Regions from separate parts of the Glutamicibacter sp. NPDC087831 genome, predicted to be linked through region 1. Evidence: riboswitches for the same ligand, from Rfam matches in the RefSeq annotation. Region 1 holds a riboswitch; each other region holds the start of a gene.
The links. A riboswitch is a leader RNA that binds a small molecule or an ion and turns the genes downstream of it on or off. The one in region 1 is predicted to bind S-adenosylmethionine.
Positions count from the first base shown of each region.

Region 2: it holds a riboswitch for S-adenosylmethionine, as region 1 does, so the genes downstream of both, ACIOJF_RS10345 (OsmC family protein) here and ACIOJF_RS16875 (O-acetylhomoserine aminocarboxypropyltransferase/cysteine synthase family protein) in region 1, are expected to answer to the same signal.
Region 3: it holds a riboswitch for S-adenosylmethionine, as region 1 does, so the genes downstream of both, ACIOJF_RS13515 (methionine ABC transporter ATP-binding protein) here and ACIOJF_RS16875 (O-acetylhomoserine aminocarboxypropyltransferase/cysteine synthase family protein) in region 1, are expected to answer to the same signal.
Region 4: it holds a riboswitch for S-adenosylmethionine, as region 1 does, so the genes downstream of both, ACIOJF_RS13455 (acyl-CoA dehydrogenase family protein) here and ACIOJF_RS16875 (O-acetylhomoserine aminocarboxypropyltransferase/cysteine synthase family protein) in region 1, are expected to answer to the same signal.

Region 1 covers NZ_JBIUVH010000006.1:142,761-146,604, reverse strand. The annotation lists gene ACIOJF_RS16880 (cystathionine gamma-synthase) at 1-62, opposite strand, end outside; gene ACIOJF_RS16875 (O-acetylhomoserine aminocarboxypropyltransferase/cysteine synthase family protein) at 59-1,372, opposite strand; SAM riboswitch class I at 1,460-1,550, opposite strand; gene ACIOJF_RS16870 (LysR family transcriptional regulator) at 1,783-2,724, opposite strand; gene ACIOJF_RS16865 (DUF1852 domain-containing protein) at 2,847-3,839, shown strand.
Region 2 covers NZ_JBIUVH010000002.1:830,270-834,113, reverse strand. The annotation lists gene ACIOJF_RS10350 (DEAD/DEAH box helicase) at 1-968, opposite strand, end outside; SAM riboswitch class IV at 1,109-1,230, shown strand; gene ACIOJF_RS10345 (OsmC family protein) at 1,262-1,813, shown strand; gene ACIOJF_RS10340 (L-idonate 5-dehydrogenase) at 1,890-2,945, opposite strand; gene ACIOJF_RS10335 (SDR family oxidoreductase) at 2,935-3,705, opposite strand.
Region 3 covers NZ_JBIUVH010000004.1:111,478-115,321, forward strand. The annotation lists gene ACIOJF_RS13505 (hypothetical protein) at 1-817, shown strand, start outside; gene ACIOJF_RS13510 (WxL protein peptidoglycan domain-containing protein) at 855-1,898, shown strand; SAM riboswitch class I at 2,196-2,286, shown strand; gene ACIOJF_RS13515 (methionine ABC transporter ATP-binding protein) at 2,405-3,424, shown strand; gene ACIOJF_RS13520 (methionine ABC transporter permease) at 3,421-3,844, shown strand, end outside.
Region 4 covers NZ_JBIUVH010000004.1:96,056-99,899, forward strand. The annotation lists gene ACIOJF_RS13445 (aliphatic sulfonate ABC transporter substrate-binding protein) at 1-644, opposite strand, end outside; gene ACIOJF_RS13450 (ABC transporter ATP-binding protein) at 732-1,553, opposite strand; SAM riboswitch class I at 1,559-1,660, opposite strand; SAM riboswitch class I at 1,928-2,019, shown strand; gene ACIOJF_RS13455 (acyl-CoA dehydrogenase family protein) at 2,035-3,366, shown strand; gene ACIOJF_RS13460 (LLM class flavin-dependent oxidoreductase) at 3,424-3,844, shown strand, end outside.

The DNA of each region.
Region 1 (3,844 bases):
GCACCGGTGTGCGGGTCCTTGTGCTGGCCGGCGTGCACGGCGAGGGTGTTGAAGCCGCTCATGCGAAACTCGCTTCCTTGGTGCCGGCGGTGGCCTGGGTTGCGGCCAGTGCGTGATCCAGCGATTGGGTGATATCTGCGAGCAGGTCGGCGGGGTCTTCCAATCCCACCGACAGGCGCAGGGTGGAGGTGTTCAGGCCCGCGGCGGCCAGCTGCTGCTCCGAGAGCCGGCAGTGCGTCATGGTGGCCGGGTGGGAGACCATGGTGCGGGTGTCCCCCACATTCGCGGCCAGGGAAATCAGCGCCAGCCCGTCGATCACCGGGGAAACCAGCGACGGGTGGGCCAGCTCGATGGCCAGCACGCAGCCGGTGCCCTTCGGGGTGATCTTCGCGGCCAGCTCGTGGCTCGGGTGGGTGGGCAGCGATGGGTGGTGGATGGCCGCGATGCCCGGATGAGCGGAGAGCTTTTCGATCAGCGTGGTGACACTGCGCTGCACGTGCCCGGCACGCACCGGCAGGGTCTCGATTCCGGCCAGGATTCCCTGGGCGCTGGCCGGAGCGAGGGTCGGGCCCAGGTCGTGCAGGAACTTGGAGCGCACCAGCATCGCGTAGGCGGCCGGTCCGTGGCGCTCAAGCAGCGAGGTGTTGTTCAGGCGCACCCGCGGGGCGGCGATCTGCGGCCAGCGGGCGGCATCGGAGAAGTCGAATTTGCCCGAGTCCACCACCACCCCGCCGAGCACCGAGCCGTGCCCGGCCAGGCCCTTGGTGGCCGAGTGCACCACGATGTCGGCACCGATTTCCAGTGGCCGCACATTCAGCGGGGTGGCCAGGGTGTTGTCGACCACCACCGGGATGTTGTGCTCGTGGGCGATCGCCGCGATGGCGGGCAGGTCGGCCACGGTGCACAGCGGGTTGGAGACGGACTCCAGGAAGAACGCCCGGGTGTCCGACTCAATGGCAGCGGCCCAGGCGGACGGATCGGCCTGGTCGACAAAGCTGATGCGGATGCCGAAGTCCGCGAAGGTGTCGGTGAGCAGATCCACGGTGCCGCCGTAGAGCGAGGAGGAGGCCACGATGTGCTTGGGACCCTGGGTCAGGGCCAGCAGGGACAGGGCGACCGCGGACTGGCCGGTGGCGGTGGCTACCGCCTGGGCGCCGCCTTCCAGCGCGGCCACTCGCTGCTCGAGGATCGAGACGGTGGGGTTGCCGGTGCGCGAGTAGGTGAAACCGGCCTGGCGCAGCGCGAACTTCTCGACCGCTTCGGCATGCGATGCGAATTGGTAGGCTGCGGAATTGTGCAGTGGCGGCAGCATCGGGCGGAAGTCTCCGCTCGGGCGGTACCCTGCGTGCACCGCGTCGGTTTCCTGGCTCATGGCTCCTCCTCGTTTTTCTGCGAGGGAGTGCACCGATTAGGCATCGTGCAAAGGCACGAAGCACAGCGCGAAAACGCGTTCGGAACTGCTCCATCGTTCCTGGCATTAGCACCTTTCGGTTTCCCGATGGTTGCTGCGACGTCAACGAGCCAGATCTCTTAGTCGCTCTTGATGGTTTGTTGTTCTTCCATGGTTGGCCATGGGCTGCGAGGGGTGCAAGCGCTATCGGGCGGCCGGCTTCATACAAGGCCGCCAAGCTTCATATGTCGTGAACTTGTCATGATGACGCGGTGGCCGGTGCCACTTTATGACGCGAGCTTTTGAGCGGAATCAGCGTGATGCAGGGGTTCTGCCGGAAGTTTGTGACGATGGGCCGGCGATCGATGACCGAGAGTTACGCCTGGGGCGGCTCAGCCGAGCACCTCGACCCCGAAGCTGGCGACCACGGTGCGGACTTCTTGCAGATAGCGCTGGGCCTGGTCGGTGAGCGGAATGGCGGCGTGGCCGATCCAGCCGATCTCGATGCGCTCCTCGATCGCCAGCGGGATGGCGACGATGGAGGGATCCAGCTCGTCGCTGATGATGCCGGTGGAGATCGTGTACCCGCCCAGGCCGATCATGAGGTTGAAGATGGTAGCGCGGTCGGAGACCTGGATTTCGCGTTGGCTGGAGCGGGTGGAGAGCACCTCCTCGGCGAAGTAGAAGGAATTATTCGCGCCCTGGTCGAAGGTCAGCCGCGGCAGGTCTTCGAGGTCTTCGAGCGTGACCTGGCTTCGGGTGGCCAGCGGGTTGCTGCGCGAGATGAAGATGTGCGGATCGGCCAGGAACAGCGGGTGGAAGACCAGCCGGGATTCGCGCAGCAGCTTGTCAATGACCTTCCGGTTGAAGTCGTTGAGGTAGAGGATCCCGATGTCGCTGCGCAGCGTGCGCACGTCCTCGATGATTTCTTCGGTGCGCGTCTCGCGGAGCGAAAACTGGTATTCCTCGGCGCCGCTGGCCTGGACCATCCGGACAAACGCGTCCACAGAAAATGAGTAGTGCTGGGTGGAGACGCCCAGCAGCCGCCTGGCGGAGGGGCGGCCGAGGTAGCGATGCTCCAGCAGCTCCACTTGCTCCAGGACCTGCCGGGCGTAGCCAAGGAATTCTGCGCCCTCGGCGGTGAGCGTCACTCCCCTGGCCGAGCGCACCAGCAAGGTGCGCCCCACCCGTGATTCAAGCTCCTTCATCGCCGCCGACATGCTGGGCTGCGCGACGTAGATCAGGTCGGCGGCGGCGGAGATGGACCCCTCGGAGGCCACCGCCACGAAATAGCGCAGCTGCTGAAGTGTCAAGCCATTTGTTCCCTGAACCATAGCCAGAGTCTATATGAATCCATAGTTATATCGAGTTACCTGATATCAAGAATCACCCTGCATGATTGACGCAACGACTTCCCCTCGGCCTGCCCAGGCCTCCCAAATACAGATTGGCCATCATGGCAGACGCATTAAATTTCAGCATTAGCACCACAAGATTCGACGAGAATTATTCCCCTTCTGCGAATTCTCGAACCACGACAAACTTCGCCAACTTGGCGCGTGGAGAGCGCCGCGAAGAGAACCTTCGCAATGCCCTGACAATGATCAACCGCCGTTTCAATTCCCTCGCTCACTGGGACAATCCCCAAGGCGACCGCTATTGTCTTGAATTGGAAATCATTTCCGCAAATGTGCATTTTTCTGCCAATAATACCGATCAGGAATTTCCACTTTTAGAAGTGCTTGAAACCACGATCGTGGATAAACTCACGGGTACTCGGTCCCAGGGCATGGTCGGCAATAATTTTTCTTCTTATGTCCGCGATTACGACTTCAGCGTGGTGCTTCCAGCTTCGTGCAATGACAGCGGAGCCCCGGTGCTTCCGGAAGATTTTGGCGATCTCCATGGGCAGCTCTTCCAGCATTTCTTGAACTCACAGGCGTACCGTGAGCGTTTTGCCCAGTTGCCGGTGGTCTGCATCAGCGTCTCGACTTCCAAAACCTATTTCCGCGCCGGCAACAGCCATCCAGTGCTCGGTTTGGAATACCAGCAGGATGAAAATTCATTGACCGACGCGTACTTCGGAAAAATGGGCTTGAGCGTGCGCTACTTCATGCCGCAGGGTGCTGTCGCACCGCTGGCTTTCTACTTCCGTGGCGACCTGCTCAACGACTACACGAACCTGCAGCTGATCAGCCTGATCAGCACCATGGAGACGTTCCAGAAGATCTACCGCCCGGAGATCTACAACGCCAATTCGGCGGCTCCGGCTGTGTACCACCCGAGCCTTGGCGCCGAGGATTTTTCCCCCACCCGCGTCTTCTATGACCGCGAAGAGCGAACCCAACTGGGCAAGATCCAAGGCAAGTTCACCGAAGAGCATTTCATCATCCCAAATCGCCAACTGCTCGATCTGTGGTCCGCTTCCTGCCCGACACCCGTCGCCTAAGATCC
Region 2 (3,844 bases), on a different contig from region 1:
TCAGCGAACCGGGCCAAACCGATTTCCCTGGCCTTCGGCAAGGGGCTGGACGCGTAAGCCAACAAGGTCGGCGGCGTGCCTATGGGCAAGAGGTAGACGTGCTCTTCGCTCGGCCCGCGCAGCTTCCCTTCCATGCTCAGGCCATGTTCACCGCGACGCACATCCACGTGTGCCATGGCTGGTTGCTCGCTGAACTCCACCGGGGCCTTGGCCGTAGAACCGCCGTTGACGATCTGCACTCCAGCTTCACGCAGGGCTTCGAACGCATCCAGCAGGTCCTGGCCTGGAAGATCCATCAAGGAGATCCACTCCTTGGGATCCCACGAATGGCGATAAGTATCTTGTTCAACGTGTTCACGCAACCGGTCCAGTTCAACGACCGCACGACGCTGCTTCTTGGAGAACCGCGTATCAAAAGCGACATTGCGCCAGCTGATCCCGGTTTGGATCCAGGGGCTCTTGGTGCCCTGGCGGGCCGGGCGTGCCTGCAAGGTCAGCGCGTCCTCGCCGCCATAACGCGGTTCGCTGACCACTTTCAGGATCAATCCCAGCGGTTCTTCGGCAACCAGCGGCTCATCGGAAATGACTGGAAGCAGACGGTCAAGGGTGCGTTCCCACTGCGGCTTGCTATTGCGTTTCCATGCGTGGGGATCCACCCCGGAGTCGGAGACGAAGAAGCCCTGGTCTTCTTCGGTGGTGACCTCAATGAGCAAGGCGGCGACGTCTTCACAGGACTGAACCCCCGGATGCTTGCCGCAGAAGCTGGTGAAGCTGATATTGCCCGCGGTGATTTCCAATTGGGCCATCACCGATTCGCGCAGCACCACACCGGAGATGCGGGTAGATCCCGGGCGCATTACCCGGTTGGCGATCTGCACTTTTCCGGAATCACACAGGAATTGGCCCAGGTTGTATTCGGATTCGGTCACCAAGGTCTGGGCCGCAGAAAGTGTCAGCTGGAATTCCATACTCGCCGTTCATTGTTCGTGCAGTGGGCGCCCGAGAGCTAGATTCCATCTTAGCGAGCCGGAAAGCAAGATGCCCGGTGACGAAAAGTTACTTCTGCCCTTTACCCGCGGGCCCTGCAACCGATAGAAATTAATCACTGAATCACGAGTTCCACTCTTTGAGCCCTGGCTGAGTGGACGGCAACCCTCCTGCGTCATTGTGCGGGGTGCCCCAGGTGAAGATTCGACGCATCTTGAACGCCAAGATGCGTAAGCGATGGCGCCCCTTGCGCCAGAAAGGGGATCAATTCCCCATGACTAATGCAGCATCTGCCCCAACCGTATCCGAAGACCGCGCACAGCGCCTGCAGGAAGCAGGCAAGGGCTGGGGCGAACGAATTTCGGCTGCCCCGCAAAGTGCCCAATTGACTTTCACCGTCGAGGGCGAAGGCTTCGATTCGGTAGCCAGCAACATTGTCTCCGGCAAGCACACCTTCCAGGTCGACGAGCCAGCTGCCCTGGGCGGCAGCGACCTGGCCGCAAGCCCCGTGGAATACGCGCTCGGAGCGCTCATCTCCTGCCAGGTTGTGGTCTACCGCTTGTACGCGCAGAACCTCGGCATCCAGGTGGACGACGTGAAGATCCAGGCCAATGGCCACCTCGATGTCCGCGGACTCTTCGGCATCGACCAGACCATCCGCCCCGGCTTCTCGTCGGTGGATCTGGACATCCGGATTGCCGGACCGGAATCAGCTGAACGCTATGAAGAACTGCGCCGCGCAGTGGATGCACACTGCCCGGTGCTGGACCTCTTCGCCAATCCGGTGCCCGTGACAACCGCGGTAAGCATCGCAGAGACCAACTAGAGTTCGCTGAACTAAAAAGCACCGCGGCGGCCCCCGACTTCAGGGGCCGCCGCGGTGCACTTCTAGCTGAAGCCAACTATTGCCCCAGGAAGTTCAGCAGGACTTTGCCGGAGCGAGCCGAATCCTTGGCCGTTTCGAAGGCTTCAAGCGCATCGGCGACCGGGAACTCGTGGGTTACCGCCTCGGAAACCTGCAGTGAACCGTCGGCCAGGGCAGCAAGCACATGGTCGATTTCGTCGTTGAAGCGGAAGGAACCAACCAGTTCCAGCTCGCGGGTAATAGCCAGCGAAATGAGTGCGGGTTGTTCTCCTGAGGGCAGCAACCCGACCATGACCACTCGACCGCCGCGCACGGCACCGCGCACCGCGGAGGCCAATCCGCGGTAGGTGCCGCTGGCCTCGATGACCACGTCCGCGCCCACCTGGGCGATTGCTTCCTGGCCATCGGCGCGCAGGGTGGAGGTGGCACCGAGCTGCTTGGCAATCTCCAGCGGCTTGGCGTGCATGTCTACCGCGATAATTTCGCTGGCCCCGGCTCGTTTAAGCACTGCTACAGCGAGAGCTCCGATCGGGCCAGCACCAATAACCAGCGCCTTCTTGCCGGCGACTTCGCCGACGCGCGACACCGCATGCCAAGCAACCGCAGCCGGTTCTGCCAGTGCCGCATCGCGCAGTGCTAAGCCAGCAGGCAGCTCACGCAGCATGCGTGATGGCAGGTTCATTTCGCGGGCGAATGCGCCCTCGGTGTGCGGGTAGCGGGCGGCCGAGCCCAGGTAGGTGCACCCCGGGGAGAGATTCGGGCGGTCGGCCGGGTAGGGTTCCCCCGTCTCACCTGGTGTTGCCGGGTGCACGGCGACTTTGGTTCCGGCTGCCGGCCCGCTGCCGTCAGCGGCGGCCTGGATGATGGTGCCGACGATTTCATGCCCGAGAACCATTGGAGCCTTGAGGATCGATTCCCCGGCGGCGCCGTGGCTCCAGTAATGCAAGTCTGATCCGCAGATACCGCCGTAAGCGATGGCAACGCGTGCTTCATCTGCTCCCGGCGCTGCCAGCTCGATTTGTTCAATACGCAAATCACCGGCTGCATGGGCCACGACGGCCAACGTGCTGGTGGCGAGGGAATTAGACGACAACGCTCATGCCTCCGTCGATGAAAATGGTCTGACCGTTCACGTAGTTCGATCCGTCCGAGGCCAACCAGACTGCTGGTCCGGCCAGGTCTTCGACGGTACCCCAACGGGCCGCCGGGGTGCGGCCAAGAATCCAGGAGTTGAATTTCTCGTCATCCACCAGATTCTGCGTCATTTCGGTGTGGATGTAGCCCGGTGCGATGCCGTTGATTTGCAGTCCCGAACAGGCCCATTCCGCGGTCATGGCGCGGGTGAGGTTGCGCAGTCCGCCCTTGGCTGCGGTGTAGGCGGAGATAGTGGGACGGGCCAGATCGGTTTGCACCGAGCAGATGTTGATGATCTTGCCTTCGCCGCGTTCCACCATGCCACGTGCGACTTCTCGGCCCACCAGGAAGGCGCTGGTGAGGTTGGTATCGATCACGCGCTGCCAGTCGGCGACTTCCAGTTCCAGCATGGGCACGCGGTGTTGGATGCCCGCGTTGTTCACCAAAATGCGGATGGGGCCGATGTTCTTTTCAATGGCGGCGATGTTCTCGCGCACGGCGGCATCATCGGTGACATCGAAGCAGACGCTGTGGATCCTCTCGGCGCCATAGCGGGTGCCGAATTCGGCGGCAGTTTCGGCCAAGCGTTGCGCATCGCGGCCGTGCAGGATGATGGTGGCTCCGGCTTCGGCCAGGGCACGGGCAAGTTCGCGGCCAATGCCGCGGGAGGATCCGGTGACCAGGGCCAGCCGTCCGGACAGGTCAAAAAGTTGGCTCATGAATTCCCTCGCATGAAGTGTCGATGGTACATCGACGGGAACTCATCAGCGGTATGAACCAGCTGTTAAATCCGAAAAATCAGCCCCGTCGCTTCCCTAAAACATATCAGACTTATGATGCCCAAGACAGCTAAAAGTA
Region 3 (3,844 bases), on a different contig from region 1:
AGACATGAACGATGCCAGTACCTGGGTTCCCATCGCACCGCAGACCATTACCCTGGCGAACCTGAAGGGCGTCACCGTTGATGCCGACGGATTCAGCGTCAGCCCGGAATACAAGGAAGTAGAGGCGCCAGCCGGCCTGAGCCAGGTCAAGGAAGGCGCCAATTGGGGTTCCTTCCCCGCGGATTTCGTTGAATTCCAAGGCAAAACCGGCACTCAGTCCTACTGGTACTCATCGGGTGGCAGCGCCGACGCACGCAAAGTCGCCACCCCGCTGAGTGTCGATTGGGACATCGTCGACGCAGAACTGCCAAGCGAGCCGGAAGCACCCGAGGACTCCGATTCCAAGGACGTCGAGGTGGACGTCACCGTTCCGGAGAAGGAGACCGAACCAAGCGAACCGGGCGTCTTCAAATGGAGCATCGCCGACTCGACTGCCAACCTCGGGGCTGCCACCCAGAATGCCGCAGGTTTTACTGCCAACGGCACCCTGCCGACCATCACCGTAAATGACGGCCGCGAAGTTTCCGGAGGCTGGAGCCTGGATGGCAAGGCCACAGACTTCACCGACGGATCCAACGCCTTCGGCGCCAAGGCTCTGGGCTGGACTCCGGCCGGCGCGGGAACCACGGGCGTTGTCAGCCTGGGTGCGGCCGTGGCGCCGGCGACCGGCAATGGCCTGTCAGCTACCGCTCCGCTGGCCTCGGCAACGGGCGCATCCGAAGCCGTTTTGAACACCGGCATCCAGCTGCTGGCACCGGCTGAAGCCGCTGCCGGCAACTACAGCTCGACTCTGACGATCACCGCCATCCAGAAGTAGAGTTCCAGCTTCACCGGCGGCACGCACAGCGTTCCCCGTGGTGCGTGCCGCCACCATTTCTGCCGACCACATTCCCGAGGAAAAGATGTTCCAGCAATACGCCACCCGCAAGAACTTGCGACACCGTGCAACGATCAGTGTGCTCGCGGTAGCCATCGCCACTGCCCTTACGGCGCCGGCTGCTCATGGCGATGACTTGTCGTGGGGCACCAACCCGGGCGGCACAGAAACCCGGTCGAGTTTCGCCTACGATCTCGAGCCCGGGGAACAGGCCCGGGATTCCTTCGAGATCACCAACTACGGGACCGAAGAAATTTCACTGGCCGTCTATCCCGCAGACGGTGCGACCACCAGCAACGGGTCGCTGGAACTCTCCGAGCGAACCGACCTGGCTACTACCGTGGGCGCGTGGATCGAGGTAGACCAAGCTGAAGTAGCCTTGGGACCGGGGGAGAAAACCTCGGTCGAATTCACTGTCGAAATTCCAACGGACGCCGCGCCGGGGGACTATCTGGGTGGCATGGTTTCGTCCTATATCGATACCTCGGCTGGAACCGTGGTGGTCGACCGCCGACTGGCCACGCAGCTGGCTGTCCGAGTCGGTGGCGAGGGAGCAGTCAAGCTGAACGTGTCGGCAGCCAGCGCCCAGGCGCCCATCGCGTGGAACCCGTTCGAACCGGTTGATGCCATCGTGGGCGCAACCGTGGCCAACGAAGGGAATCTGCGGGCCCGGGGCAGCTACACGATCACTGCATCTGGCCCCTTCGGCTGGGGATCCACATCGTCCGAATACCAGCTCGATGAACTGCTACCCGGGTCCATTGTGGCAATCGAACAGCAGCTGCCGGGACTCTGGCCGCTGCTATGGCAGCAGGTCGAAGTTAGAGTGAACGCCGAAGACATCGACTCATTGCCGGCCGGGTTCAGCACAGCTTCGACAACTTTCTGGTCCATCCCAGCCGGATGGATCCTGCTTCTGGTCGCAGTTATTGCGGCATCAATTCTCTTGGGAGTCCGGCGGTCCCGGCGTTGGGAAGCCGACGACGAGCTGGAAGAACCTGTTGCGGTGGAAAGCAACTAGTCCGACTAATGCTGAACGGGTTCGTCGTCGCTCCCAAATCATATGTGCGCAGTCCGTGGCCATTGGCCGCGGACTTAGCAATTTAAAGCTCGGCAATCGATCGCAAGGACGGCATCCAAGTCAATGTTTTGCCGTAATTGCAGTCGTAAATAGTCACAAGATGCTATATGACGTGGAAAATGACGCGAATCAAGGACACGGAAACACGTCACGGGGTTTCATGACGTTTTGCTGACTTCACGCTTGGTCACAAATTATTCCGTGCTCGACACTGAAGTTGTTCAAGATATTGAACGCCACCCATCCAGAGCGACCGAGAGACCTGGCTCGTTGACGTCGCAGCAACCACCCGAATCGCGGGACGGTGCTACCGCCAGGACCGATGGAGCAGTGGCTGCCACCGGGCCACGCCAAGCCGCGAGCCGGCGCAACTTCGGCCCCGGGCAGTGCCTCACGGTGCAACAGCCAAGGAGAATTATGGAGCGCATCGCCCAGGAGCATGCAGCATGATCGAGATCAAGGACCTGCATAAGCACTACGACACCGCGCAGGGGCGCATCGAGGTGCTCAAGGGGATCGACCTGTCGGTGCCCGAAGGCTCGATCACGGCCGTGGTCGGCCCTTCCGGGGCCGGGAAATCGACCTTGTCCCACTGCATCTCGCTGCTGGAGAAGCCCAGCAGCGGGCAGATCCTCGTCGACGGCAAGGACCTCGGCGCGCTGTCGGGCAAGGCCCTGCGCTCCGAACGCCGCGCCATCGGCACGATCTTCCAGAACTCGGCCCTGCTGAGCCGGCTGAGCGTCGCCGAGAACGTGGCCCTTCCGCTGCGGAACCTCGGGGTGGTTCACCATGAAATGCAGCAACGGGTGGCCCAGCTGCTGGACCGGGTAGGGCTGCTGGAAAAAGCGAACGCCTATCCCGGGCAACTTTCCGGCGGGCAACGGCAGCGCGTCGGCATCGCCCGGGCCCTGGCCCTGCGCCCGCGGCTGCTGCTCTCCGACGAAGCCACCTCGGGCCTGGACCCCGAATCCACCCACCAGGTGCTGGGGCTGCTGGATTCGTTGCGCAGCGACCTGGGACTGTCCATCATCCTGATCACCCATGAGATGGATGTGGTGCGGCATGTGGCTGACGAGGTCGCCCAGCTCGCCGGTGGACGCATTGCCGAGCACGGAGCCCTGCATGAGCTGGTGGCATCCCCGGGTTCGGAGACCGGGGCGAAGCTGCTGCCGCTGCGGGCCGAGGACCTGCCGGCAGGCTTCGACTACGCAGTGACGGTGGCCTACCGCAAAGACCGGGTCGATCCCGGCTGGATCTCGCGTCTGGGCATCGAACACGGGATCGCGGTGGCCCTGTTGGGCGGCGCCGTCGAGGCGCACCATGAGGGGACCTTGGGCCGCGTGCGCTTGGGCGTGCGGGGCGCAGCCCCTGAGTACCTGATCCGGTTGCTGGACGGGTGGGGCCTGCAAACCGACCCAAGCAGCCTTGCCCGCAACAACCACGAACTGGTGGAGGCCAACGCATGAGAATCCCCTTTGAAAGCGCAGCGGTGGGCACCGACACTCCGTGGCAGCAATTGCCCGAGTTGATGCTGCCGGCCTACGGCCAGACGTGGGCCATGGTCGGAATCGTCATGGCCCTGGTCATCAGCCTCGGAGGACTGATGGGCATCGCGCTGTACAACACCGATCGGCAGGGGCTCTTCCCTCGGGCGCGCCTGCATGCGGTGCTCAGCTGGATCGCCAACATGGGACGCTCCTTGCCGTTCTTGGTGCTGATGGCAGCGATCATCCCCTTCACCAAATGGGTCACCGGCACCACCATCGGCATTGCGGCGGCCGCCGTGCCCATGACCATTGCCGGCATCCCGTTCTTCGCCCGGCTGGTGCAGAACGCGCTGAACGACCTGCCCAGGCACAACCTGGCCGTAGGGCTGGTGACCGGCG
Region 4 (3,844 bases), on a different contig from region 1:
AAGTTCCGGTAAACCAGTTGCGCGCCGTCTTTTTCGGCAGCGGCCATGATCGGATCCAAACCGCTCCAGGCATCAACCGAGCCGTTGGCCAGGGCGGTACGTCCATCGGCATGCTGGAGGTTCTGCAGCTTGATGTCAGCTTCACTCAAGCCCGCGGATTCCAGCGCCTGCAGCAGGAAGAAGTATGGGTCGGTGCCCTTCGTAGCGGCCACGGTCTTGCCAGCGAGATCTTCAACGGACTCGATTTTCGAGTCCTTATCCACTACCAGGGCCGCCCATTCCGGCTGCGAATACAGTGCGATGGTCTTGATGGGTGCACCGTTCGAACGGTTCAGGAGCGCAGCGGAACCGGCTGTGGAACCAACATCGATTGCGTCGGCGCGAAGAGCTTCATTGGCCTTGTTGGAACCAGCGGACTGGATCCATTCGACATTTACGCCCTGTTCTTTGGCGGCTGCTTCCAGCCATCCCTTTTCCTTGAGCACCAGGCTCAGCGGGTTGTAAGTGGCAAAGTCGATGGACAGGGTCTGACCATCCGAGGAGGCTGTAGCGTTTTCGCCAGCACAGCCGGTCAGGGCAATTGCGCCAACGATCAAGGCGGCGGCGGACAATGCAGTGCGGCGGGTGAGACGGTTCAAAAGCATGGAGAATCCTAGAATTGTGCGTGCAAGCGGTGTAGGTGAAAGGCAAAGAGGCCGCCGAATGGTTCGGGACCCACGGCGTGGCCGGGACTAGTGGTTGGTTGGGTCGACGCCGAGCAGGCGCAATAGGTGCAGGCGATCTGCAACGAACTTTTCATCGGTATGCCGGCGTGGATGCCCAGCTGAGATGGACAGATCTTCGATGACGCCCGCTGCACTATGCCCAGCGCCTCGCCCCAGAACAATCACGCGGTCAGCCAGAGTCAACGCCTCGTCCACATCATGGGTCACCATGAGAACGGTGGTGGGGAACGATGCGTGAATCGAGAGCAGCAGATCCTGCATCTTCAAGCGTGTCAGCGCATCGAGGGCGCCGAAGGGTTCATCAAGAAGCAATACACCCGGGCGCCGAGCCAGCGCGCGAGCCAGCGAAACCCGCTGCGCCATGCCTCCGGAGATCTCGCGTGGGCGCAAGCTGGCTGCATGGCTCAGACCGGTCAGCTCGATCAACTCCTCGATCAGCGTGTTGCCGGAGCGCTTATCGGTTTCCGGTGCCAGGCCCAGTGCAATGTTCTGGCGAACCGAGCGCCATGGCAGCAGCCGGGGCTCCTGGAAGGCAACGGCGCATAACTCGTTGATGCCGGTGACCTCGCGGGTGCCGGTGCGGATGGTGCCGGTGGTGGGGTGGTCCAAGCCCGATACTGAACGCAGCAGCGTGGATTTTCCGCAACCGCTGGCTCCAAGAATGGCCACGACTTGACCTGCTGGAATTTGCAGGTTGATATCGGCCAGGACGGTGCGGCTTTCCATCTTGGTGGTGAAGGTCCGCGACACGTTGCTGAACTGCACGTCCAGGGCGCTTGAAGCTGAGGCAACGGAAGCTGCCTCGGGCGCTGCAAAGGAAAGAGTCATGTTCATCTCCATCGGTCCTGGCGGTAGCACCGGCCTGCAGAGCAAAACTCCAAAGGTGGTTGCTGCGGCGTCAACGAGCCAGATCTCTCGGCCGCTCGGGATGGTTACGTGTCCATTACAACGAGTCGAACGATTTGAACGCAAATCTTGCGTAATATGAAAAAATCTTCGACAACTACGTCACATTGCCCAGAAATTTCGTTATTTATTTTATTGCAGGCCGGTTTGCTCGACATTAAGCAAAACTTTGCAACTCATCTTCGGCAGGACACGGATTAGGCTGTGAAATTTGAAGATGGGCACTTCCGGCACTGGGACGAAATGTGACTTCGCGGGTTGGAATCACCGGTTTATTACCGTTACAAATGAATTACGACCCATCCAGAGCGGCTGAGAGATCTGGCTCCACGACGCCGCAGCAACCACCCCAATAGCGGGACGGTGCTACCGCCAGGACCGATGGAAAGAATTGAGAACCCTGATGCCTATTGGTGAATCGCACAATGCCCTCGGACTGGACTTCAACCAGCTCAGTGACCCTTCGCAGGCCACCGCAATGGACCTGGACAAGTTTGAAGAACAGCTGCCGACTAGGCAATTGCTGAAAATCACCCCCGGACCAAGTGCGGATGAGCAATACGACCGGCTGGCCGAAATCTTCCGTCCCGTTTTTGCGCAGATCGCCGCAACCGCCAAGGACCGCGACTTGAACCGCGTGCTTCCTTTCGAGCAGGTAGGCCTGCTGAATCGCGAGCGGTTCGGTGCGTTGCGCCTTTCCGTTGCCGACGGGGGCTACGGCGCACGGCTGGTGGATGTCTTCCGCTTGCTCATCGAGCTGTCCGAGGCGGACTCCCACGTAGGCCAGCTGTGGCGTGCACATGTCGCATTCGTCGAGAACGTCTTGGCGCTGGAGGACGAAGAGCTGCGCAAGAAGTGGGTCGCTCGCATCGCTGCCGGGCAGATTATCGGCAACGCCTACACCGAACGCGGTGGCAACGCCCTGGGCACCTTGAACACCAAGGCCAGCACCGTGGACGGGCGCTGGGTGATCGACGGTGAAAAGTACTACTGCACCGGCACCATTTTTGCCGACTGGACCACCGTTGCCGTGGCCCACCCGGAGCTCGCCGGCCGCCAGATCGCCGTGGTCTCCACCCAGCGCAGCGGCGTCAAGATCCTCGACGACTGGGATGGGTTCGGCCAGGGCCTCACCGGAACCGGCACCACCGAATTCCACCAGGTCCCGGTGGATTGCTTCATGCCGCAGCAGACCAATGACTCCGAAGCGGCGATCTTCCAGCTGGTGCTCATGGCCGTGCAGGCCGGCATCGCCCGCGCCGCGCTGAACGACCTGCGTAGCGCGGTGCAGGCGCGCACCCGCATCTTCACCACCGGAACCGGGGTGCCGGTATACCAGGAACCCCAGGTCCTCCAGCTGGTGGGCGAAGTTTCCGCGGAGTCCTTCGCTGCCGACTCCGTGGTGATCGGCGCGGTACTCGAAGTTGAAGCCGCCTTGGGCGACCCGGGACTGAACGACGAAGAACGCTACGCAGTATGCGAGCTGGCCGCCAACCGCGCGCAAACCGTGGTGCAGCCACTGGCCATCGGCGTGACCAGCAAGCTCTTCGACGGACTGGGAGCCTCGTCCACCAGAAGCGGCTGCAACCTGGACCGGCACTGGCGCAATGCGCGCACCATCGCCACGCATAACCCGGCGATCTACAAGGCGCGCATCGTCGGGGACTACGAGATCAACGGGGTCCAGCCGCAGCGGCTGTCCGTCACCGGCGAAGATTCAACCCAGCGGGCTTGAGGGCCTGCGACGCAAACCAGCAACTTTCCACGATTACCGACCTATGGGGGCAAAGCCATGAGCGAGAACAAGCGCGAGATCCTATTCAACGCATTCGACATGAACTGCGTGGTGCACCAGTCGCCGGGCCTGTGGCGCCATCCGCAGGACAAGGCCTCGACCTACAACACCCTGGGCTACTGGACGCACCTGGCCAAAGTGCTGGAAAAGGGAAAGTTCGACGGACTGTTCCTCGCCGACGTGCTGGGCACCTACGACGTGTACAAGGGCACCAACGTCACCCCGCTGGGCTCCGGCGCCCAGGCACCGGTCAACGACCCGATGATGCTGGTTTCCGCCATGGCCGCCGTGACCGAGAACCTCGGCTTCGGCGTCACCGCGGGCACCGCCTATGAGCACCCTTACGCTTTCGCCCGCCGCTTGGCCACCCTGGACCACCTGACCAACGGCCGCGTGGGTTGGAATGTCGTCACCGGCT